Regions from separate parts of the Kosakonia pseudosacchari genome, predicted to be linked through region 1. Evidence: predicted binding sites of a transcription regulator. Region 1 holds the regulator's gene; each other region holds the start of a gene.

What was found. Region 1 encodes Fur, which represses iron uptake genes when iron is present. Its sites were predicted from a motif close to ATAATAATGAGAACNACTATCAA; they were not measured.
Region 2: IP581_RS04695 (TonB-dependent receptor domain-containing protein) is a predicted target of Fur. The motif match lies at 1,981-2,003, and genes of this name have one in related genera.
Region 3: IP581_RS15970 (Nramp family divalent metal transporter) is a predicted target of Fur. The motif match lies at 2,308-2,330, and genes of this name have one in related genera.
Region 4: exbB (tol-pal system-associated acyl-CoA thioesterase) is a predicted target of Fur. The motif match lies at 2,452-2,474, and genes of this name have one in related genera.

Annotation. Positions count from the first base shown of each region.
Region 1 is NZ_CP063425.1:1,420,974-1,426,626, forward strand. Features, by position in the region: gene chiP (chitoporin ChiP) at 1-790, shown strand, start outside; gene IP581_RS06585 (beta-N-acetylhexosaminidase) at 836-3,490, shown strand; gene fur (ferric iron uptake transcriptional regulator) at 3,610-4,056, opposite strand; gene fldA (flavodoxin FldA) at 4,350-4,880, opposite strand; gene ybfE (LexA regulated protein) at 5,044-5,325, opposite strand; gene ybfF (esterase) at 5,456-5,653, opposite strand, start outside.
Region 2 is NZ_CP063425.1:1,016,283-1,021,935, reverse strand. Features, by position in the region: gene IP581_RS04695 (TonB-dependent receptor domain-containing protein) at 1-1,862, opposite strand, end outside; gene IP581_RS04690 (SelT/SelW/SelH family protein) at 2,088-2,372, shown strand; gene IP581_RS24100 (hypothetical protein) at 2,563-2,640, opposite strand; gene IP581_RS04685 (hypothetical protein) at 3,143-3,355, opposite strand; gene IP581_RS04680 (con-10 family general stress protein) at 3,462-3,635, opposite strand; gene IP581_RS04675 (four-helix bundle copper-binding protein) at 3,959-4,285, shown strand; gene crcB (fluoride efflux transporter CrcB) at 4,332-4,709, opposite strand; fluoride riboswitch at 4,783-4,852, opposite strand; partial or broken gene IP581_RS04665 (manganese efflux pump) at 4,883-5,410, opposite strand.
Region 3 is NZ_CP063425.1:3,397,429-3,403,081, reverse strand. Features, by position in the region: gene IP581_RS15980 (EAL domain-containing protein) at 1-788, shown strand, start outside; gene IP581_RS15975 (NupC/NupG family nucleoside CNT transporter) at 829-2,016, opposite strand; gene IP581_RS15970 (Nramp family divalent metal transporter) at 2,370-3,608, shown strand; gene IP581_RS15965 (DUF2502 domain-containing protein) at 3,648-3,965, opposite strand; gene mgrA (L-glyceraldehyde 3-phosphate reductase) at 4,089-5,087, opposite strand; gene IP581_RS15955 (alpha-keto acid decarboxylase family protein) at 5,261-5,653, shown strand, end outside.
Region 4 is NZ_CP063425.1:4,154,214-4,159,866, forward strand. Features, by position in the region: gene IP581_RS19595 (cytoplasmic protein) at 1-166, shown strand, start outside; gene IP581_RS19600 (SDR family oxidoreductase) at 282-1,178, shown strand; gene exbD (TonB system transport protein ExbD) at 1,227-1,652, opposite strand; gene exbB (tol-pal system-associated acyl-CoA thioesterase) at 1,659-2,390, opposite strand; gene metC (cystathionine beta-lyase) at 2,642-3,829, shown strand; gene IP581_RS19620 (DedA family protein) at 3,946-4,605, shown strand; gene IP581_RS19625 (AraC family transcriptional regulator) at 4,640-5,539, opposite strand.

The DNA.
Region 1 (5,653 bases):
CGAGATGGACAAGTTCTATCAAAACGATAGAAAGACCAAAGTCGATTACCTGCATTCGGTTGGCGCGAAGTATGACTTCAAAAACGATCTGATCCTTGAAGCCGCGTTTGGTCAGGCTCAGGGTTATGTCGATCAATATTTCGCTAAAGCAAGCTACAAATTCGATATCGCGGGTAGCCCGCTGAGCACCAGTTACCAGTTCTATGGCACGCGCGATAAAGTCAGTAATGGCGGCGTAAACGATATTTATGATGGCACCGCATGGCTGCAGGCGCTGACATTTGGCTACAAAGTGGGGCAGGTCGATCTGCGTCTGGAAGGAACGTGGGTGAAAGCCGATGGTCAGCAGGGCTACTTCCTGCAACGTATGACGCCGACTTACGCTTCATCCAACGGTCGGCTGGATATCTGGTGGGATAACCGTTCTGACTTTAACGCCAACGGCGAAAAAGCGGTGTTCTTCGGTGCGATGTACGATCTGAAAAACTGGAACCTGCCGGGCTGGACGGTGGGCGCGTCTTACGCCTACGCCTGGGATGCGAAACCGGCTGACATGGCAACGCCAGATGCCTATTACGATCCGAACTACCGCCTGAAAGAGTCCTCTTACAGCCTCGATGCGATTTACACTCTGCAGGACGGACGTGCGAAAGGCACGATGTTCAAGCTGCATTTCACTCAGTACGACAACCATTCCGATATCCCAAGCTACAGCGGCGGTTATGGCAACATCTTCCAGGATGAGCGTGATGTGAAGTTTATGGTTATCGCACCGTTTACCATTTTCTGATGAGCGCCTGCCGGGTTCGTCCCGGCAAACTACAAGGAATATGTAATGAAAACAGTTCGTTTAAGTATGCTCGCCAGTGCCGTACTGGCTATGCTGGGCAGCACTGCGGCACTGGCGAATCAGAGTACCGTGGATGCTATCAGCCAGTTTCATCTTAACTATGCGGTGAAAGACAATTTCGCCGGGCAACACGGGGTTGACTGCGCGAAGCTCGGCGCGGATTGGGCCTCCTGCAACAAAGCTGTCATTACCCTGACCAATAATGGCGACGCGGTCACCGACAAAGGCTGGGCTATTTATTTTCACAGCATTCGCCCGGTGCTGGAGGTGGCAAACGATCAGTTCAAAGTGACCCATATTATGGGCGACTTGCATAAGCTGGAGCCGACCGACAAATTCACCGGTTTCCCGGCGAAGCAGGCGATAGAGATCCCGATTATCAATGAATACTGGCAGTTGTTTATCACGGATGTGCTGCCGCGCTGGTACGTCACCGCCGACGGCGCGACGGCGAAAGTGATTGCTAATACGGACACGGAAGATTTATCCCGCTTTGTTGCGCCGCTTGATAATCAGTGGAAACGCACACCGGACGACAAAAATATCCTGATGACTGCCGAGGCGCGCTTTGAGAAAAATAGCGATGTGAAAGCGCTAAATCTCGCATCGCTACGCGGCCAGATTGTGCCCACGCCGCAGCACGTTAATATCCACGGGCAGGATATCGACTTGGGTAAGGGTGTGAAGCTGGATCTCTCCGCGCTGAGTGCCGATGCACAAGATGCGGTGAAATCACGCTTTGCATTACTGGGCGTGAAAGAGGGCAGTTATCCGCTACGGACTGAAATTGCCAGCAACACCTTTAGCGGCGATGAGGCGGTGTCTGGCGCGTACCGTCTGCATATTGGCGCGAAAGAAACCGTGGTGACCGGCTACGATCAGGCGGGCGTGTTCTACGGTCTGCAATCGCTGCTGTCGCTCGTTCCTGCCACCGGCGAGATGAAGATTGCCGCGCTTGAAGCGAAAGATGCACCGCGTTTTGATTATCGCGGCATCCAGCTGGATGTTGGTCGCAACTTCCACAGTAAAGCGGCGGTACTGCGCCTGTTAGATCAGATGTCGGCGTACAAACTGAACAAATTCCATTTCCATCTGACGGATGATGAAGGCTGGCGCATTGAGATCCCCGGTCTGCCAGAACTGACCGATATCGGCAGTAAACGTTGTCATGATTTGAGTGAGAAAACATGCCTGTTGCCACAGCTCGGTTCCGGACCGGACAGCAATAACAACGGCAGCGGTCACTTCAGCCGTGCCGATTACATCGAAATCCTCAAATACGCCAAAGCGCGACAAATCGAAGTGATCCCGGAAATCGATATGCCAGCTCATGCGCGTGCCGCGGTAATCTCTATGGAAGCGCGGTATGAGCGCCTGATGAAAGAGGGCAAAGAGAAAGAGGCGAACCAGTACCGTTTACTGGATCCGACGGATACCTCCAACACCACCGGTGTGCAGTTCTATAACCGCACCGGCTATCTCAATCCGTGCCTCGATTCGTCGCGTAACTTTGTAGACAAAGTGATTGGCGAAATCCAGCAGATGCATAAAGAAGCCGGACTGCCGCTGAATACCTGGCATTTTGGTGGCGACGAAGCGAAAAATATCTATCTGGGCGCCGGTTATACGGATCAGAAAAAACCGGAAGCGGGCAAAGGCATTATTGATCAGAGCAATCAGGATAAGCCGTGGGCGAAATCGCAAGCCTGCCAGGCGATGATCAAAGAGGGCAAAGTTGCCGACGTTGAACATCTCTCCAGCTATTTTGGCGTTGAGGTCAGCAAGCTGGTGAAAGCGCACGGCATTGACACGATGCAGGCGTGGCAGGACGGTTTGAAAGATGCCAAAGATGCGTCGGTGTTCGCCACCGATCATGTCAACGTGAACTTCTGGGACACGCTCTACTGGGGCGGTTTTGACTCGGTAAATGACTGGGCGAACAAAGGTTTCCGCGTGGTGGTCTCTAACCCGGATTACGTTTATCTCGACTTCCCGAATGAGGTCAACCCGGCCGAAAGCGGTTACTATTGGGGCACGCGTTTTAGCGATGAACGTAAGATATTCAGCTTCGCCCCGGACAATATGCCGCAGAACGCAGAAACCTCGCTTGATCGCGATGGCACCCCGTTTAGCGCGAAGTCCGACAAACCGTGGCCGGGTGCGTATGGCCTTTCTGCGCAGCTGTGGAGCGAGGTGGTGCGCACCGATAATCAGATGGAGTACATGATCTATCCACGTATGATTTCGGTGGCGGAACGCGCATGGCACCGCGCGGGCTGGGAGCAGGATTACAAAGCCGGGCGTGAATACAAAGGCGGTGAGACACATCTGGTGGATGTGAAAGCGCTGGAAAGGGACTGGCAACGCTTTGCTAATCTGTTAGGCCATCGTGAACTGGCGAAACTGGACAAAGCGGGCGTGCACTATCGCTTGCCTGTGCCGGGCGCTCGCGTGGTCGGTGGAAAACTGGAAGCCAATACCAGTTTCCCGGGCATGGTGGTTGAGTTCTCAACCGACGGCGGCAAAAACTGGCAGCGCTACGACGATAAAGCGCGTCCGCAGGTGAGCGGGGAAGTGCAGGTGCGCACCGCCAGCCCGGACGGTAAACGCTTTAGCCGTGTCGACAGCGTAAAAGCGTAATGTGATGTGGTGATTAAACCCGGCGGCGCGAGCTTGCCGGGTTTTTCTTTTTTGCCGTTATCGTTATTGCAGATAAAAAAAAGCCAACCGTCAGGCTGGCTTTTAGGTTTTAAACGCTATTATTTCGCGTCGTGCGCGTGTTCATCTTCGCGGCAGTCACCTTCGGCGCAGTGGCCGTAAAGGTAAAGACTGTGGTTAGTCAGGCGAATACCGTGTTTCGCGGCGATTTCACGCTGACGCGCTTCAATGGAGTCATCACTGAATTCAATCACCTTGCCGCAATCGAGGCAGATCAGGTGATCGTGGTGATGTTGTTGAGTCAGTTCAAAAACGGACTTGCCGCCTTCGAAGTTATGACGGGTCACAATCCCGGCGTCATCAAACTGGTTCAGTACACGGTAAACCGTTGCCAGCCCGATCTCTTCGCCCATGTCGATCAGTCGTTTGTATAAATCTTCCGCACTGACATGATGGTTATCCGGTTCCTGAAGCACTTCAAGGATTTTTAACCGAGGAAGCGTGACTTTCAGGCCGGCCTTCTTTAATGCGGTATTGTTGTCAGTCATGCGGAATCTGTCCTGTTGCTATACGATTCACTTCCTTAGCGGAAGTTATAAGGAATGCACCTGGGGTAATGCGTCTCATTATAGAACTGCCATGGCTGGATGAAAACTGCAAGCCCTCAAGTAAAGTAAGCTTATAAAACGTGGTGTCGCCAGCAAAGTCCTTTACGGCGGCACCCAGTTTAGCAGGGCTTATTGTACAGCGATGGAGAAAAAAGTTAAAAATTTGTAGCAATTATTTCCATTGCTTTTATCTATTAATACGGCGTAACCCACAGATTACGCCGTAAAAAAACTCAGGCATTAAGGATATCGTCCAGGTGCAACTCTTCGCGAACCTGTTTTACCCATTTTTGAACGCGTTCGGAAGTCAGCTCGGGTTGACGGTCTTCGTCAATCGCCAGGCCAACGAAGTGGTCATCGTCCGCCAGACCTTTAGAGGCTTCAAAATGGTAGCCCGCGGTTGGCCAGTGACCAACGATGGTCGCGCCGCGCGGTTCGATGATATCGCGAATGGTGCCCAGCGCATCGCAGAAATACTCCGCGTAATCTTCCTGGTCGCCACAGCCGAACAGCGCAACTAATTTACCGTTAAAGTCGATCTCTTCCAGCGTCGGGAAAAAGTCATCCCAGTCGCACTGCGCTTCACCATAGTACCAGGTAGGAATGCCGAGCAACAGAATGTCATACCCTTCGATATCTTCTTTGCTGCTCTTGGCAATGTCATGTACGTCGGCAACATCTTTACCAAGCTGACTCTGAATCATTTTCGCGATGTTTTCGGTGTTGCCGGTGTCGCTGCCGAAGAAAATACCTGTAATTGCCATGAGTAAAATAACCTCTTGAAACTTAATGAGTATGGTGGTGGCGCTACGCCCACAGATAAGGGCAATCATAGCAGAACAGGGAAGCACGCGGAAACTGCTATCGCGTCGGACTGCACTGTATGACACATGAAAGTGTTATTTCGACGATGTTTCGGAGGATTCGCTAGCCGCGCAATGCCTTCAGCTGCGCCAGCAGCATCTCTTCGATAAGCTCGCTGCGGCTCATATCTCGCGCTTCTGCCAGCTCGTTTAACGCATCGACGGCTTCCACGTTGAGTTTTAATTCGACACGCTTAAGCCCACGAACTTTATCGCGTTTTAGCTGATTGCGTTTGTTGATGCGCAACTGTTCATCGCGCGAGAGCGGGTTTGTCTTCGGCCGTCCCGGGCGACGCTCATTCGCGAACAGGTCTAGTGTCGTACGGTCCGTTTGTTCTTTAGCCATGATCTAAATACTACGGGAAAAACAAGCAATCGGGCGGCGCGCCCGGGCTGAATAGCGCGCCATCATACATCAGCACAACGGACACGCCAACGACCGGGCGCGTTGAAACGACCAGTCGCCGCCTTTTTAATCAATTTGTCTTTTCAGCGAGATAGCGACGAATAGCACGCAAAACCGCGTCGGGTTTCTCGGCATGTACCCAATGGCCGGCACCGGCAATGACATGCGCCCGCGCCTGCGGGAACTGCGCCAGCAGCGCGTCACGGTACGCTTCAGTGACATAAGGGGAGTTTCCGCCGCGAACAAACAGGGCCGGTTTATGCCATGC
Region 2 (5,653 bases), 400 kb from region 1:
GCGCTAATTTCGCCGCCATAGATAAAGGCTTTATCGCGGTTTTCCGCCTGATAGGTGGTGTAGATGTTAGACGGCACGTTAGTGAATTTATCCGGGTTGCCGGAACGGGTGTAACGGGTATAGGCGATAAAGTTTTTATAGCTGTTGTAAAACAGCGCCGTGCGCAACGTCACGCCCTCGGTCACCTCGCCCTTCATGCCCCACTCGAGGTTATCGCTGGTTTCGGTGTCCAGATCCGTATTGCCAATAAGCGCATACTGTCCACGCCCGGCGTAGCTGGAACCGAGGTTCCACGAGCCATATAACTGGCTGGCGTTGGGGAACTGCGCGCCGCGTTTGTATTGCAGGTATGTCATCAGGCGCGGTGTGATGTCGTACTGGAAAGTCAGCGACGGCAGCAGTTGGGTGTCGGAATTTTTACCGTACAGGGTCGACACGTCGGATTCGTCCAGCACGCTGCTGTTGGCGGTCAGGCTGGAGAGATTATCCGGTTTTGTCGACTGGTGAACCACGCGCACGCCAGGAATGATAGCGAAGTGGTGACCATCGGCAGCGAAATTGATCTGATCCTGCAGGAACGCGCCTAATGTATAGCTGCGGCTGTCGGCTTCCGGCTGCATGATCTCGCTAAAGGCGCTCGGCACCGGTGACTGGTTAAAGGGGCGTTCGGTTTTACTGGTGCTGGCGTTAAAACCGGCGCTCAGATCGTGGCGTCCTAACGTTTTCGCCAGCGCATTCTGAATACCCCAGGTATCGGTGTCGTAATTGGAGTAGACCGTTTCCATGGTCGCTGTGACGCTGTCCGGCATATACGTACGGTCATGTGCCTCGGTGTGCTGGTAATAGACTTTGCTGGACATACTGTCCAGCCAGTCGTTCATCGGCGTCCAGTCATCTTTCAGGCTAACACCCCAGCGGCGCGTCTGGCTGGTTTGCTGTGCGTCGCCAAGAATGGCGCTACCGGCGTTGTTCCACGCATCGTAGTGGGTGTGGTTGGTCTTATGGTAGTAATCGAGCGTGCCGGTGAATTTGTGTACATCGTTTGGTTGCCAGATGCCGGAGGCCATCATCGCATCCGCGTGCCAGTTCGCCGGGTAGGCGTCAACCGTACCGCTGTTATTACGGGTTTGCTGACCGTCGCGACGGCTGTAGACCACGATGCCGCGCAGGGTTTCGTCCCCTGCGGCTCCCGTCACGCCATTGTGCCAGCTGCGATCGGCGGAGTCGTAATCGCTCTGGTAACCAAAATATGTCTCTTTGCCAGGGCGCAGATAGTCATCTGCCGATTTCGGGCGGAAGGAGACGTTACCACCGATGGAGGTGTTGGCTTGCTCGGTACGGGTCGCGCCGGACTGGATATCAACGCTGCCGTACATATACGGATCGATATAGTCGCGACCAATGCCGAAGGTGTTAAGGCCTGCACGGCTCACGTAGCTGCGCCCGGTGGCGTCCGGCTGCGGAATGCCGTCAACATCGATGCCGACGCGGTTACTTTCCAGCCCGCGAATGTTGTAGCCAGTGTACCCGCCGCGATCGAAGCCGCTTTTGCCGTTTCCGGAACCGCCGCTTGCGCCCGTGGCGCTGATGAGCGGTTCATAACGCATAATGGAGCCAAAGTCTTTCGCGCCTTTGTTTTGCAGATCCTGAGCGCTGAGGGAATGCGAACTGCCGGCTTTTAATGTCGGTGCTGGTGCGGTGACGAGCATCTCCTCAGCGTTATCTTGCTGAGCGCCACTGGAAGCTGTCGATGAGGTGTCGTTATCCACCGCAAATGCGGAGGGTTGATACAACGCTGCGAGTAATGAAGTGACCAGCACACGCTTGTTAAAGCGCAGCAGGGAAAGGTGCGATTTACACATATTGTCTTGTAAGCCTTAGAATTTATTAGTATCAGGCTCACGTATGACTTCCAGGAGACCGCGGAAGATTGCAGTCAGCGCAAAAGAGTTGCAGGTTATTGTTATGTTATCGACACCGAAGATAATGATAACGGTTATCATTTGCAATAAATTTGTTTTACCGTCAGATTTTCAGCCGCATGAGTTTTATGCCCTCTTTATCATTCGCGCCAGGAGACAGTAACCATGAATAAACCGGCCATCACTTTGCACTACTGCTCACAATGCAACTGGATGTTGCGCGCCGCCTGGATGGCGCAAGAATTGTTGCAGACGTTTAATGCGGATCTCGGCTCCGTCACGCTGATACCGGGCACCGGCGGGATCTTTGTTATCGATATTGATGGCAATGTGATTTGGGATCGCAAGCTGGATGGCGGTTTCCCCGATGCGGCAGAGTTAAAGCGCCGCGTGCGCGACTACTGCTTTCCGGAAAAACCGCTCGGGCATGTGGAAAAGAAAGCCGAGTAAATCTCTGTGCTCGCACCCGCAGGGCGATTTGCGGTGCGTAACGCTTCAGCGGTATTGATAAGAAACACAGCAGGTGTAAATGGGCGTGCGATAAAGGAACCTGGCCGTGGAGAGAGGCCTGAGTGTCTTACGGTTTTGTTGTTAACACGCTGAATAGCTAATAAAAAGGCCGCCGTAGCGGCCTTTTTATTTATTTCTTCACCGGCTGGGGTTTTTTATCACCCGATTCCGGCGCTTCACGGGGGTCATCTTTTTCAACGTTGAACACGAAACCTCCTCTCGTTGCCTTTAGTTCCCTCACTATAGACTCTCCGCCGCCATAGAGGCCAGGCGGCAGGCGAAAAAAACTGCCCATAACGCGTTATTGCCGCTGCGACACAGGTTATTTAAAAACGTGAAACGGATGAAATTTAGACAAATCATCAATAACATCAATGTGTTAACGATAAAAAAATTTATTCGAAAAGATCGGTTTATTTCATCATAACTCGCTGTTTTATAGCGCTTTTCTTGTTGAAATTCGTTAATAATTAGCACGCTTATTGTTAGTAACGAAGATGCAATTGCACGCCTTCAGGCGCAACGCGAATTGGCTGAGCCTGAAGGTTTTTTTTAATCATTTTCAACGCGCTAAAAATGGCTCTGATCATTTCGTAAAGAGGAATAGCGAAAGGCTTCCCACCACTTGCAGCGGCATACCATTAAACGGAGCGTTCTGCGCGTGTAAGAAGCACAACGTCGTGAGGGAAAGGAAAAGGATTAACTGGTTATTAGCTTTTTGAGGATTGTTTGCGGTTGGCCATTTTATGCACCAGACGTTTCTTATAAGGCGGGAGTGGTAAATCAACGGCTTCGGTAAAATTAATAGCCATTATTTCGGCAGGTTGGTGGGAATGTTCAATTAAATTAGTGGATAGACAGGTGGGTAAATTTTCAGATAGCAAACCAATTCTCTCGCCCTCGTCATTATTTTTTGAACTCATTACTACACTACCTCTACATTTTTATTTTTAAGTCATTGTTAATTAAAAAATAAACGAGCCGTCTCCGGCTCGCTAGCATTAAGAAAATAATGACTTTAAAAAGTGGTTATTTTCTTCCACCGCCGTGGCTATTTTCACCGCCTTTCTTACCGGCTTCGGATGCACGTTCGGGATCATTTTTAAAATTACCGCCGCTGTGCTGACCACCTTTACGTCCCGCTTCAGAAGCTTTTTCACGATCTTCAGCGAAATTACCGGAACCGCCTCTATGTTCGGCCATGTTATATCTCCACATCTCGTTTTCGATATAATCGATACGGTTAAAAGCCCATATCAATCGCGTTGGAACCTTAAGTCTGGCTATTTATCCCGATTAGTCAATCGATCGACCAAAAATATATCCAAATTAAATCAATATTTCCGAAATAAATATTTAAACACATATGTTGCGTGATAAATAAATCTCTATAGATATAAGCAGGTTACTAAAGTTTTGTTCATCGCCTAAAATTACCGATGTGATGAAATATGTAAATAAAATGGTAGGGATAAATATTCTGTGCACACTTATCTCATGACACATAAATATTGTGGAGTAAAACCATGCATACAGAACATCAACGATGCGCAGAAGCCTGTTATCAATGCGCAGCGGCTTGCGAACACTGTGCGCTTTCTTGCCTGCAGGAAGAGAATATCGACATGATGCGTGAATGCATCAAACTGGACGTGCAATGTGCCGCCCTGTGTCGCCTTGCCGGCCAATTCATGGCGCTGGAAAGCAAACATTTACCCTCACTGTGCCGGATTTGCGTCGACGTATGCAAAGCCTGCGCCGAAGAGTGCAGTAAGCACCAACATCCGCACTGCCAGCAGTGCGCTAAACGTTGCCGGGCTTGCGCAGAAGCCTGCCTGCAAATGGCGGCATGAAATAAGCTGAGTAAGGGGGAGCGGTATGGCTCCCCTTGCTGTTTTATCAATACCAGGCGTTTATCAGCGCAAACCCCAGTGCCGTCATTAAAATCGATCCCACCACATGCACCAGCACGGAAGCCAGTGCCCACGCATAGTTGCCCGCTTGCAACTGGGCAAAAATTTCCAGAGAAAACGTGGAAAAGGTGGTCATGCCGCCGCATAAGCCTGTGGTGATCAGCAGCCGCCAGGTGGGATCCAGATGCGGCTGGCGGGTAAAGAACGCCAGCGCACCGCCAATGATCAGCCCGCCGAGTAGATTTACCAGCAGCGTGCCGGGCGGCAGATTGGGAAACAGCGTATTGAAACGCATCGCGAGCAGCCAGCGGATCACGCAGCCGGCAGAACCACCGATGATTACGGCAAATAAAGACTTCAGCATGTTTTTCCTCATCAACATAAGTGCGAGGCATGCGGGAGACAAAAGAAAAACGCCCGACATGCCTCATTACAGAGACATACCAGGCGTCATCAGCTTCTCAGGGAAGCGGTTGGGTCAGGTGGAACGCCATCACCTGAGCACGCATTGTTGACGATTTCGCGCGTTCGGGCAAGTTACAGTAAACCTAAGTGATCAATCAGAATTGAGCTGCCGATACAGATAACCACAACACCGCCGGACACTTCCGCCCATTTATCGAACGCCGCGCCAGGAAAGCGCCCCAGCAACATACCGGTGGTAGCCATGATGGTGGTCGCAAAGCCAATCATCAGCACCGTCGCCACGATGTTCACGTTGAGAAACGCCAGCCCGACACCCACGGCCATCGCATCAAAGCTGGTAGCAATAGTAGTGGTAACCAGCAACCAGAAACCGTGGCGACGCGGTGCTTCGGCTTCTTCATCCGTAATGTTCTTTCATCATGCGCATACCCGGCGCAAAGAGCAGTACGAAGGCTATCCAGTGGTTCTGTCGCATAATGTGCTGGCTGGCGGCTCAACCAATAATTGGGGTGATGGCTTCCCGGTGCGTAACGTTTCGCTTACCGGCGAGCGTTTCAACATCGCTCTTTTATCGATAGCGGCAGCAAAAGAATCCATCGACATACCGAAAGCAGGAATGCTAATTGCGTAAAAACTCATAGCTGCCCCTTAAATGCCCTCTGGCGAGGGCAAAAACGCAGACACTGCGAAAAGAGCGGCAAGGTGCCGAAGACAAATTAAAAATACAAAAACTATTTACTATTCAATAAGATATAGTTGATTTTATGATTTATAGCTGCGGCTATATCGCTCGTCAGGCACTTCCCGCAGGCTGGAAAGGCGCAGGCAGTCTGGTATTTTATTTTGTTATATTATAACATTTCATTTCGTAACAAATGATAA
Region 3 (5,653 bases), 2.0 Mb from region 1:
AGGTTCTGGCACTCACAAACAGTTTGCAAGAGGTAACCGACCAGACTACGGAGCGCGTGTTACAGCTAAACAAGGTGAAATGTGCGCTGGAGGAAAATGGCATTGTTCTGTTTGCTCAGCCGATAGTGAATGCTGAGGGGAAGGGGTACAAAGAGATCCTCACCCGGCTGGTTGCGCAGGGTGAATTGATTACGCCGGATTTATTTATACCTGTTATCGCCCAGTTCAACCTTGGCGCCCGGTTTGATATGCAGGTTATTGAGTGTCTGCTTCAGTGGATGCAGGCGCATCCTGAGCCAGGCGATGCTGCACGTTTTTCGGTTAATTTAATGCCACTCACCCTGATGCAAAGAGAGTTTGCTGCACAATTTCTGGCTCTTTTCGCGCGCTATAACGTCTCTCCGCGGCAGGTAATTATTGAGATAACGGAAGAACAGGCCTTTTCTAATTCAGAAGCGAGTATCCAAAATATGAAGCAGTTGCGAAAAGCCGGATTCAAAATCGCGATTGATGATTTTGGCACTGGCTATGCCAACTTTGAACGTTTGAAAGGGCTGCAGGCGGATATCATCAAAATCGACGGCTGTTTTGTCCGTGATATTTTACAGGACAAACAGGATGCAATGATCGTCAAATCGATATGCGAACTGGCAAAAGCGAAATCACTGACTGTTGTTGCGGAATATGTGGAGAATGAAGCGCAGCGCGAATTGTTGCTGAATGCTGGCGTCGATTACTTGCAGGGGTATTTGTTGGGTAAACCGCTACCGCTGGCAAAAGCCGAATAAAAAAACCGGGGAAGACCCCGGTTTTTTTAGCCTGTGACAATCAGATAACCAGCGCAGCGATAGCCGCAGACAGCACGCTCACCAGCGTGGAGCCATACACCAGTTTCAGACCGAAACGGGAAACCACGTTACCTTGTTCTTCATTCAGGCCTTTGATGGCACCGGCGATAATGCCGATAGACGAGAAGTTCGCGAAGGAGACGAGGAACACGGACAGGATGCCTTCCGAGCGCGGAGAGAGGTTCGCCGCGATTTTCTGCAGATCCATCATCGCCACAAATTCGTTAGAGACCAGTTTGGTCGCCATGATACTGGCAACCTGCAGCGCTTCGTGAGCCGGCACGCCCAGCACCCAGGCAATCGGGTAGAAAATGTAACCCAGAATCCCCTGGAAGGAGATGCCCAGCACGGCGGCGAACAGCGCGTTCAGACCGGAAATCAGGGCGATAAAACCAATCAGCATGGCCGCAACGATAATGGCAACTTTGAAGCCCGCCAGAATGTACTCACCCAGCATTTCGAAGAAGCTCTGGCCTTCGTGCAGCTTCGCCATTTGCAGATTTTCTTCGCTCTCATCCACGCGGTACGGGTTGAGAATCGACAGCACGATAAAGGTGCTGAACATGTTCAGCACCAGCGCCGCAACAACATATTTCGGCTGGAGCATGGTCATGTACGCGCCGACGATGGACATTGAAACAGTCGACATTGCTGTCGCTGCCATGGTGTACATGCGGTTGCGGGACATTTTGCCGAGAATGTCTTTGTAGGCGATGAAGTTTTCAGACTGGCCCAGAATCAGGGAGCTGACAGCGTTAAACGACTCCAGTTTGCCCATGCCGTTCACTTTGGACAGCACCGTACCGATGGCGCGGATAATGATCGGCAGCACACGAATGTGTTGCAGAATACCAATCAGAGCGGAAATAAAAACAATCGGGCACAGCACTTTCAGGAAGAAGAACGCCAGACCTTCATCATTCATTTTACCGAAGACGAAGTTAGTCCCTTCGTTGGCGAAACCGAGCAGTTTTTCGAACATCTCGGAGAAGCCTTTAACGAAGCCGAGGCCAATATCAGAGTTCAGGAAGAACCAGGCCAGTAAAACTTCAATCACCAGCAGTTGAATAACAAAACGAATGCGGATCTTCTTGCGATCGCTGCTTACGAGCAGGGCAAGCAGCGCCACAACAGCAAGCGCCAGGACAAAGTGCAAAACGCGGGACATATTTGCTCCAAATATGAGACGGGTAGGAATTTCGTGCACATTCTATGTAACAAGACAAAAGAAAACGAGATCAAACACACACTATATTAATGACCTGTGACCAGACTCAAAATTAGTGATCCAACATACATTTCTGTTATGTTAAGTAAAAGCGTGAAAAGTTGCGTCATACTGCTAGACTCTTAACATAACGCTGCGGCAAATGCTGTTGTCGCCGTCACCATCCTTGACATTCAACCCTTCTATTGTTTCTGGCTATCAGAGAAATCAGGTAAACCCATTTAAATGAACTTGATAATCATTCTCATTTTGGTAGCATAAAACATAGCAAAGGCTATATTTAGGGGCAATAAATGAACAGTAGTCGCGTTGAGAATAGTAATGGGCGGGCAGCGCGCAAGCTACGGTTTGCCTTAATGGGACCGGCGTTTATTGCGGCTATCGGTTATATCGACCCGGGCAACTTCGCTACCAATATTCAGGCAGGCGCCAGTTTTGGCTATCAACTGCTGTGGGTGGTGGTCTGGGCCAATATTATGGCGATGTTGATCCAACTGCTTTCCGCCAAACTGGGGATTGCCACCGGAAAGAACCTTGCTGAGCAGATCCGCGATCACTATCCGCGTCCGTTGGTGTGGTTCTACTGGGTTCAGGCGGAAATCATCGCCATGGCAACCGATCTGGCTGAGTTTATCGGTGCTGCCATCGGGTTTAAACTCATCCTCGGCGTTTCGTTACTGCAAGGTGCGGTGCTCACTGGCGTGGCGACGTTCTTGATTTTGATGTTACAGCGGCGGGGGCAAAAACCGCTGGAGAAAGTGATCGGCGGCCTGCTGCTGTTTGTCGCCGCTGCTTATATTGTTGAGCTGTTTTTTTCTCAGCCGAAACTGGCTCAACTGGCGCAAGGCATTGTGATCCCGAGTTTGCCGAGTAGCGAAGCGGTGTTCCTCGCGGCTGGTGTACTGGGCGCGACCATCATGCCGCACGTCATTTACCTGCACTCGTCTCTGACGCAGCATCTGCACCAGGGCACACAGCGCGAGCGTTATTCCGCTACGAAATGGGATGTGGGTATCGCCATGACTATCGCCGGGTTTGTGAACCTGGCAATGATGGCGACAGCTGCAGCGGCGTTCCATTTTAACGGTCACACCGGTGTTGCCGATCTCGACCAGGCGTACCTGACGCTGGAGCCGTTATTAAGCCATGCCGCAGCGACCATTTTTGGTCTTAGCCTGGTGGCGGCGGGGCTTTCCTCAACGGTCGTGGGGACGCTGGCCGGGCAGGTGGTAATGCAGGGGTTTGTGCGTTTTCATATTCCCCTGTGGGTGCGGCGCACCATCACCATGATGCCGTCGTTTATCGTTATCTGGCTGGGTCTGGATCCGACAAGGATTCTGGTTATGAGCCAGGTATTGCTTAGTTTCGGTATCGCGCTGGCGCTGGTGCCGCTGCTGATATTCACCAGTAACCGCAAGTTAATGGGGGAGTTAGTCAACACGCCATTAATTAAACGGGTTGGCTGGGTGATTGTAGTGCTGGTGGTCAGTTTGAATGGCTGGCTGTTAATCGGCAGTGCGGTGGGTCTGTAACAGTACGAGAAAAAGGAGCGCTTACGCTCCTTTTTTGAATTAGTGGTGGTGGCGTCCCCGGCCACGATGATCGTCGCGGTCGCGCCAGCCTTCACGATAACCGCGTTCATACGCGTTCTGTTTGTCCCAGCCGCGATGCCAGCCGCGGTCGTGTTTATGCCAGCGGTTGCCGCGCCACTCATAGTTGCGGCCCCAGTAGTCACGGTCGCGCCAGCGGCCGCCGTCCCAGTAGTTACCGTAATTATCGCGATCGCCAATGTGTAATTTCACAGATGGCAACAGGGTGATTTCGCCAGCATTTGCGACCAGCGGCGCAGAAGCCATTAACACAGCTGCCAGAATCAGTGACCTGAACATACTCTTCTCCTTCACGATCGGGCCGAAACGGCCTGTTACATCAATATTACGGGGCGGCCAAACCCCATATTATTGGCGGAACTCCTAAATCATGAATGGCAGCATTTTTTGCTAAATTTGCGGTTATTTTGCGCCACTGAGAATGGCGTCGATCTCATCACTGTCAGTGGTGGTGAAGTGGCGGTTTGCCAGCATGCCGACCGCATCGTCAAGCTGGCTGGTTTTACTGGCACCAATCAGCACCGAAGTGACACGATCGTTACGCAGTACCCAGGCCAGCGCCATCTGCGATAACTTCTGTCCGCGCCGTTCCGCCAGCGCATTCAGCGCGCGAACGGTGGTCAGCTTTTCATCCGTAAGCTGATCCGGGTTGAGAAAACGGCTGCCACTGGCGGCACGCGAATCGGGTGGAATGCCGTGCAGATAACGGTCAGTCAGTTGCCCGCCCGCCAGCGGCGAGAACGCAATACTGCCGACGCCTTTTTCCTGCAACACATCAAGCAATTCGGTTTCGACCCAGCGTTCAAACATCGAGTATTTCGGCTGGTGAATAAGACACGGTGTGCCGAGATCATTAAGCATATCGATAGCTTCACGCGCCTGCGCCGCCGGATAGTTGGAAAGCCCGACGTACAGGGCTTTGCCCTGACGCACAATATGATCCAGTGCGCGCATGGTTTCCTTCAGCGGGGTTTCGAGGTCCGGTCGGTGGTGATAGAAGATATCAACATACTCCAGACCCAAGCGGCGCAAGCTCTGGTCAAGGCTGGCAATCAAATATTTACGTGAGCCCCAGTCGCCGTATGGGCCGTCCCACATGGTATAACCGGCTTTAGTTGAGATAATCAGTTCATCGCGGTAGGGCAGGAAATCCTCCTGCAAAATCCGGCCAAAATTACGCTCTGCGGAGCCCGGCGGCGGCCCGTAGTTATTGGCCAGATCAAAATGGGTAATGCCCAGATCAAAGGCATGCCGCAACAGCTGGCGGCTGTTTTCCAGTAAGGTGGTATCGCCGAAATTGTGCCACAACCCAAGTGAAATGACCGGAAGCTTCAATCCGCTGTCGCCGCAGCGTTGGTAGTGCATCTTTTCATAGCGTGCTGGATTGGCCTGATAAACCATGCCGTTACTCCTTATTTATCAGCGTAGCGTCAGTGTATGCGTTTACATGCACTGAGCTTACACCGCCAGATGCCGTAAAGCTTGCTTTCCACTTCCTCTCAAACGCGTATCCTGGACTCTCATCACAGTTCTCCAATACTCAGGTAAGTGTCAGTATTCGGAGATGTAACGCAATGCAAAACGATTATTCAGTTGCCGACTATCTACTGGACAGGCTTGCCGGCTGCGGTATTCATCATCTTTTCGGCGTACCTGGCGACTACAATCTGCAGTTTCTTGATCACGTTATCCAGCACCCGGCGGTGCATTGGGTGGGCTGCGCCAACGAACTAAATGCCGCTTATGCCGCCGATGGTTACGGGCGTTGTCAGGGGGCAGGCGCGCTGCTGACCACCTTTGGCGTGGGGGAGTTGAGCGCGATTAACGGTGTCGCTGGCAGCTTTGCGGAATATGTACCGGTGTTGCAGATCGTTGGCGCACCCTGCCGCAGCGTACAGCAACGCGGTGAACTTCTGCATCACACACTGGGTGACGGTGATTTCAGCCATTTCTGGCGCATGTATGAA
Region 4 (5,653 bases), 2.2 Mb from region 1:
AATCATGGGGCGCCTGGAGGCGAACTATCAATACATTCTGAGCCGCGAAACCGCGACGTTACGCCTGAGCCGCAAACTAAGCGATGGCGAATACCGCACCTCGAATGTAACGACCGTGGCGCTGGAAGAAGACGCGGCGGCAAAACAATCCGCCAACATCAAATAGCCCTTTACCTTTCCCACGCTGATACATTTCGCCTCAAGATAATCCTGAATTAGTCTGCATTTTCAGCTCAGGCTTCTACCCTTAAGTACTCAACAACCGATATGGAGGGTACGTAATGGCGAATAACCAGACGAAAATGCAGGATCCCACCACGCAGTATTACACTGGCGAATACCCGAAGCAGCGGCAACCCACGCCAGGCGTACAGTCGAAGATGGATCCCGTTCCCGACTGCGGCGAGAACAGTTACGTCGGTAGCGGGCGGCTAAAAGATCGCAAAGCGCTGGTGACCGGCGGCGATTCCGGTATTGGCCGCGCGGCGGCTATTGCCTATGCGCGCGAAGGCGCAGATGTCGCCATCAACTATTTGCCTGCGGAAGAGGAAGACGCACAGCAGGTGAAGGCGCAAATCGAAGCCGCCGGGCGCAAAGCGGTGTTAATTCCCGGTGACCTGACCGATGAATCTTTTGCCCGTTCGCTGCCGCATAAGGCAAAAGAGCAGCTTGGCGGGCTGGATATTCTGGCGCTGGTAGCAGGCAAACAAACTGCCGTGGAAGAGATTGCCAACCTGACAACGGAGCAATTTACCCAAACCTACACCGTTAACGTGTTTGCGCTGTTCTGGATCACCCAGGAAGCCGTACCGCTGCTGCCACCGGGCGGGAGCATCATCACCACCTCGTCTATTCAGGCGTATCAACCCAGCACGCATCTGCTGGACTACGCTTCAACCAAGGCGGCAATTCTCAATTACAGCCGCGGACTGGCGAAGCAGGTCGCGGAAAAAGGCATCCGCGTTAATATCGTCGCACCAGGACCAATCTGGACGGCGCTGCAAATTGCCGGCGGTCAGCCGCAGGAGAAACTGCCGCAGTTTGGCCAGCAAACGCCAATGAAACGTGCCGGGCAGCCTGCGGAACTGGCGCCTATTTATGTCTATCTGGCGAGCCAGGAATCAAGCTACGTCACGGCCGAAGTACATGGCGTGACGGGCGGCGAACACCTCGGATAACAGGCATAAAAAAAGCTGGCATTCGCCAGCTTTTTTATTGAGTCAGTATTACTTCGCTTTCGCGACTTCTTCGCCCACCAGACCGATCTTCAGATATCCCGCCTGATGCAGCGTATCCATCACCTTCATCATCGTTTCGTAATCCACGGTTTTATCCGCGCGAAAGAAAATGGTGGTGTCTTTTTTCCCTTCGGTTAGCGTATTTAGCGCGTTAACCATCGTTTCATCGGTAACCTGATCGTTACCAATAAACATGGTGTTATCTGCTTTTACCGACAGATAAACCGGTTTTTCCGGGCGCGGTTGCGGCTGACTGGTCGATGCCGGCAGGTTAACTTTCACATCGACCGTGGCAAGCGGCGCGGCCACCATAAAGATAATCAGCAGCACTAACATCACGTCGATAAACGGCGTGACGTTGATTTCGTGCATTTCGCCGTTATCGTCCAGGTTTTCATTAAGACGCATTGCCATGGCGAATCAACCTACTCGTAATTTTTGCGCGGTGCGAACCGGCTGAGCGTTGCTGGCGGCCAGATCCAGATCGCGGCTTTGCAGCAGCAGAACCTGCGCGGCAACATCGCCAAGCGTTGCTTTGTAGCTGGCGATCATACGGGCGAAGATGTTGTAAATCACCACCGCCGGGATAGCAGCAACCAGACCGATCGCCGTGGCCAGCAGCGCTTCTGCGATGCCCGGCGCGACAACAGCGAGGTTGGTTGTTTGCGTCTGCGCAATACCGATGAAGCTGTTCATGATGCCCCAGACGGTACCAAACAGGCCAATAAACGGCGAGATCGCGCCAATCGTTGCCAGATAGCCGTTCCCGCGCCCCATATGGCGACCGGTGGCGGCAACGCGGCGTTCCAGACGAAAACCGGTGCGCTCTTTAATGCCTTCGTTATCTTCGCTGCCTGCGGATAACTCCAGTTCGTTCTGGGCTTCGTTGATCAACATTGTGCTCAGGCTACGCGCGTGGAAAGCGGATGCAATTTCACTCGCCTGATCCAAAGAGCGGGCTTCAGCCAGTTGCTGCTGCTCACGCTTGAGGCGACGTTTGTGTGAAATCATTTCAACGCTTTTGCTGAAAAAAAGCGCCCACGTGACGACAGACGCCAGAATCAGGCCGATCATCACCACCTTCACAACGATGTCGGCATGCTGGTACATGCCCCACACGGATAGATCCGTCTGCATCAAATTATTACCCACAGTGTATCTCCGAGACGCAAATCACAAAATCTGTGCGTCATGATATCAAAAAGTCGTCGAATTGATAGTAGTTCTCATTAGTATTTGCATAGTGCCTGAATTAAAAGCCATTTTCTTTGCGCTTACGCAGTAAACAAACTCCATTGAACATTTTCTGGAAAAAATTCGCTCACTGGCATAACACTGCGAGGCATCCGTCGACAATCATGGTAGTCTGGACATCCAGACGTATAAAAACAGGTTGAGCGACAATGACAGCAAAGCATCTTGATACCGCTCTGGTTAACGCAGGGCGCAGCAAAAAATACACGCAAGGGTCGGTGAATAGCGTTATCCAGCGCGCCTCTTCACTGGTCTTCGACACCGTTGAAGCCAAAAAACATGCAACGCGTAACCGCGCCAACGGCGAGCTGTTTTACGGGCGTCGCGGCACACTTACGCACTTTTCGCTGCAAGAGGCGATGTGCGAACTGGAAGGCGGCGCGGGTTGCGCGCTTTTTCCCTGTGGCGCTGCGGCGGTGGCCAACACCATTCTGGCGTTTGTTGAACAAGGCGATCATGTGTTGATGACCAACACCGCCTATGAACCCAGCCAGGATTTCAGCACCAAGATTCTCGCCAAACTGGGCGTCACCACCAGTTGGTTCGACCCGATGATCGGTTCCAGCATCGTGCGGCTGATTCAGCCAAACACCAAAGTGGTGTTCCTGGAATCGCCCGGCTCAATCACGATGGAAGTTCATGACGTTCCGGCGATTGTGCAGGCGGTGCGTAGCATTGCGCCAGAAGCCATTATCATGATCGATAACACCTGGGCGGCGGGCGTTCTGTTCAAGGCGCTGGAATTTGATATTGATATCTCGATTCAGGCGGCGACCAAATACCTGATTGGCCACTCCGACGGCATGATCGGTACAGCGGTATCCAATGCCCGTTGTTGGGAACAACTGCGCGAAAACGCCTATTTGATGGGGCAAATGGTGGATGCCGACACGGCATATATGACCAGCCGCGGTCTGCGCACGCTGGGCGTTCGTCTGCGTCAGCACCACGAAAGCAGCCTGAAAATTGCCGAATGGCTGGCCGCACATCCGCAGGTTGCGCGCGTGAATCACCCGGCGCTTCCCGGCAGCAAAGGCCACGAGTTCTGGAAACGGGATTTTACCGGCAGCAGCGGCTTGTTCTCGTTTGTGCTCAATAAGCGATTAAGCCATGAAGAATTAGCCAACTACCTCGACCATTTTTCGCTGTTCAGCATGGCGTATTCCTGGGGCGGTTACGAATCGTTGATCCTTGCCAACCAGCCAGAGCAACTGGCGGCGATTCGCCCGGACGGCGAAGTGGATTTCACCGGTACATTAATCCGGGTGCACATTGGTTTAGAGAATGTTGACGATCTGATTGAGGATTTAGTGGCGGGCTTCCAGCGCATCGTGTAAACCAGGCTTACGGGCGTAAGTATTCAGAAAATTCTCGTTTCTTGCGCCCCCGATCAAGGTGTTTCAGGCGAACTGGAGTACAATAGCCTCCTCTACGCGGTTCCACGGGAAAGTCCATGGCTGTTATTCAAGATATTATTGCTGCGCTCTGGCATCACGACTTTGCTGCGCTGGCAAATCCACATGTTGTGGGTGTTGTTTATTTAGTAATGTTTGCCACCCTCTTTTTAGAAAACGGCCTGCTTCCTGCTTCGTTTTTACCCGGTGACAGTTTACTGCTGCTGGCCGGTGCGCTGATTGCGCGCGGCTGCATGGATTTCGTCGCGACGTTAGCCATCCTCACTTCCGCCGCCAGTCTCGGTTGCTGGCTGAGCTATATCCAGGGCAAATGGCTTGGTAATACGCGCGTGGTGAAAAGCTGGCTATCGCAGTTACCGGTGAAATACCACGAGCGTGCAACCTATATGTTTGACCGTCACGGTCTGCTGGCACTGCTGGCGGGGCGTTTTCTCGCCTTTATCCGCACTCTGCTGCCGACGATGGCGGGCATCTCCGGCCTCTCTAACCGCCGTTTCCAGATATTTAACTGGCTGAGCGGGCTGCTGTGGGTCGGCGCGGTGACCTCGCTGGGCTACGCCATCAGCATGATCCCTTTCGTGAAACGCCATGAAGATCAGGTGATGACATTCCTGATGCTGCTGCCGGTGTTCCTGCTGGTTGTCGGCCTTGTTGGCGCGGTCACGGTGGTGTTGAAGAAAAAGTACTGCAACGCATAATGCGTTCCCCTCTTCGCCATGAAGAGGGGACGTTTTACATTCCCTGCATCATGCGAATTCTCGCTACATCTTCTCCCGGCGTCAGGCCAAAATAGCGCTTAAACTCACGACTAAATTGTGACGGGCTTTCATAGCCAACACGCATGGCCGCCGCCCCGGCTTTCATGCCATCGTGCACCATTAACATGCGTGCTTTATGCAGGCGGTAGGTTTTCAGGTATTGCAGCGGCGAGGTGCTGGTCACCGATTTAAAGTTATGGTGAAACGCCGAGACGCTCATATTGGCTTCCGCCGCCAGTTGGTCAACGCTGAGGTTTTCCGTGTACTGGCTTTCGATGCGTTTGAGGACGCGGCTTATCAGGCTGAAATGCGTCTGTCGGCTGACTAACGCCAGCAGCGCCCCACCGCGCGGCCCAGTCAGCACGTGGTAGAGCATTTCACGGATAATCTGTTTGCCGAGGATACGCGCATCCAGCGGGCGCTCCATCACATCCAGCAGACGCTCGGCGGCACAAAGGATCTCTTCCGACAACACCGCCGAATTAATGCCGCTTGCTGCCACATCCGGGCGAAAATGCTCATCTTCGCCGATATCCATTAACAGTTCCTGCAATTGCAGGATATCGACATTCAAACGGATACCCGCCAGTGGCACGTCCGGCGTGGCGAAGGTTTCACACTCAAACGGCAGCGGCACGGTCAGCAGCAAATATTCATTGGTGTCATAACGAAAGACTCTTTCATTGATATAACCAATTTTGTGACCGGAAAAGAGAAAAACGATGCCAGGCTGATACATCACTGGCGTACGGGTTCCCGGCTGAGTACCGTACAGCAAGCGGATATCCGGCAGCAGTGCATTGAGCCTATTTTCATTCACTTTCAATCGCTTAATCTTTTCAGTGAGCTGCAGGCAAATCTCTTCACGCTTCATTTTTCGCCACTCCGGCAGGCTATTTCGACCCGTACAGTGTGCAAACTTTTGTGCTTTTTCTCCAGTCACATGGAGAAACAGGCAAGACATCGGCAGGAATGTGCATTGAGAGCG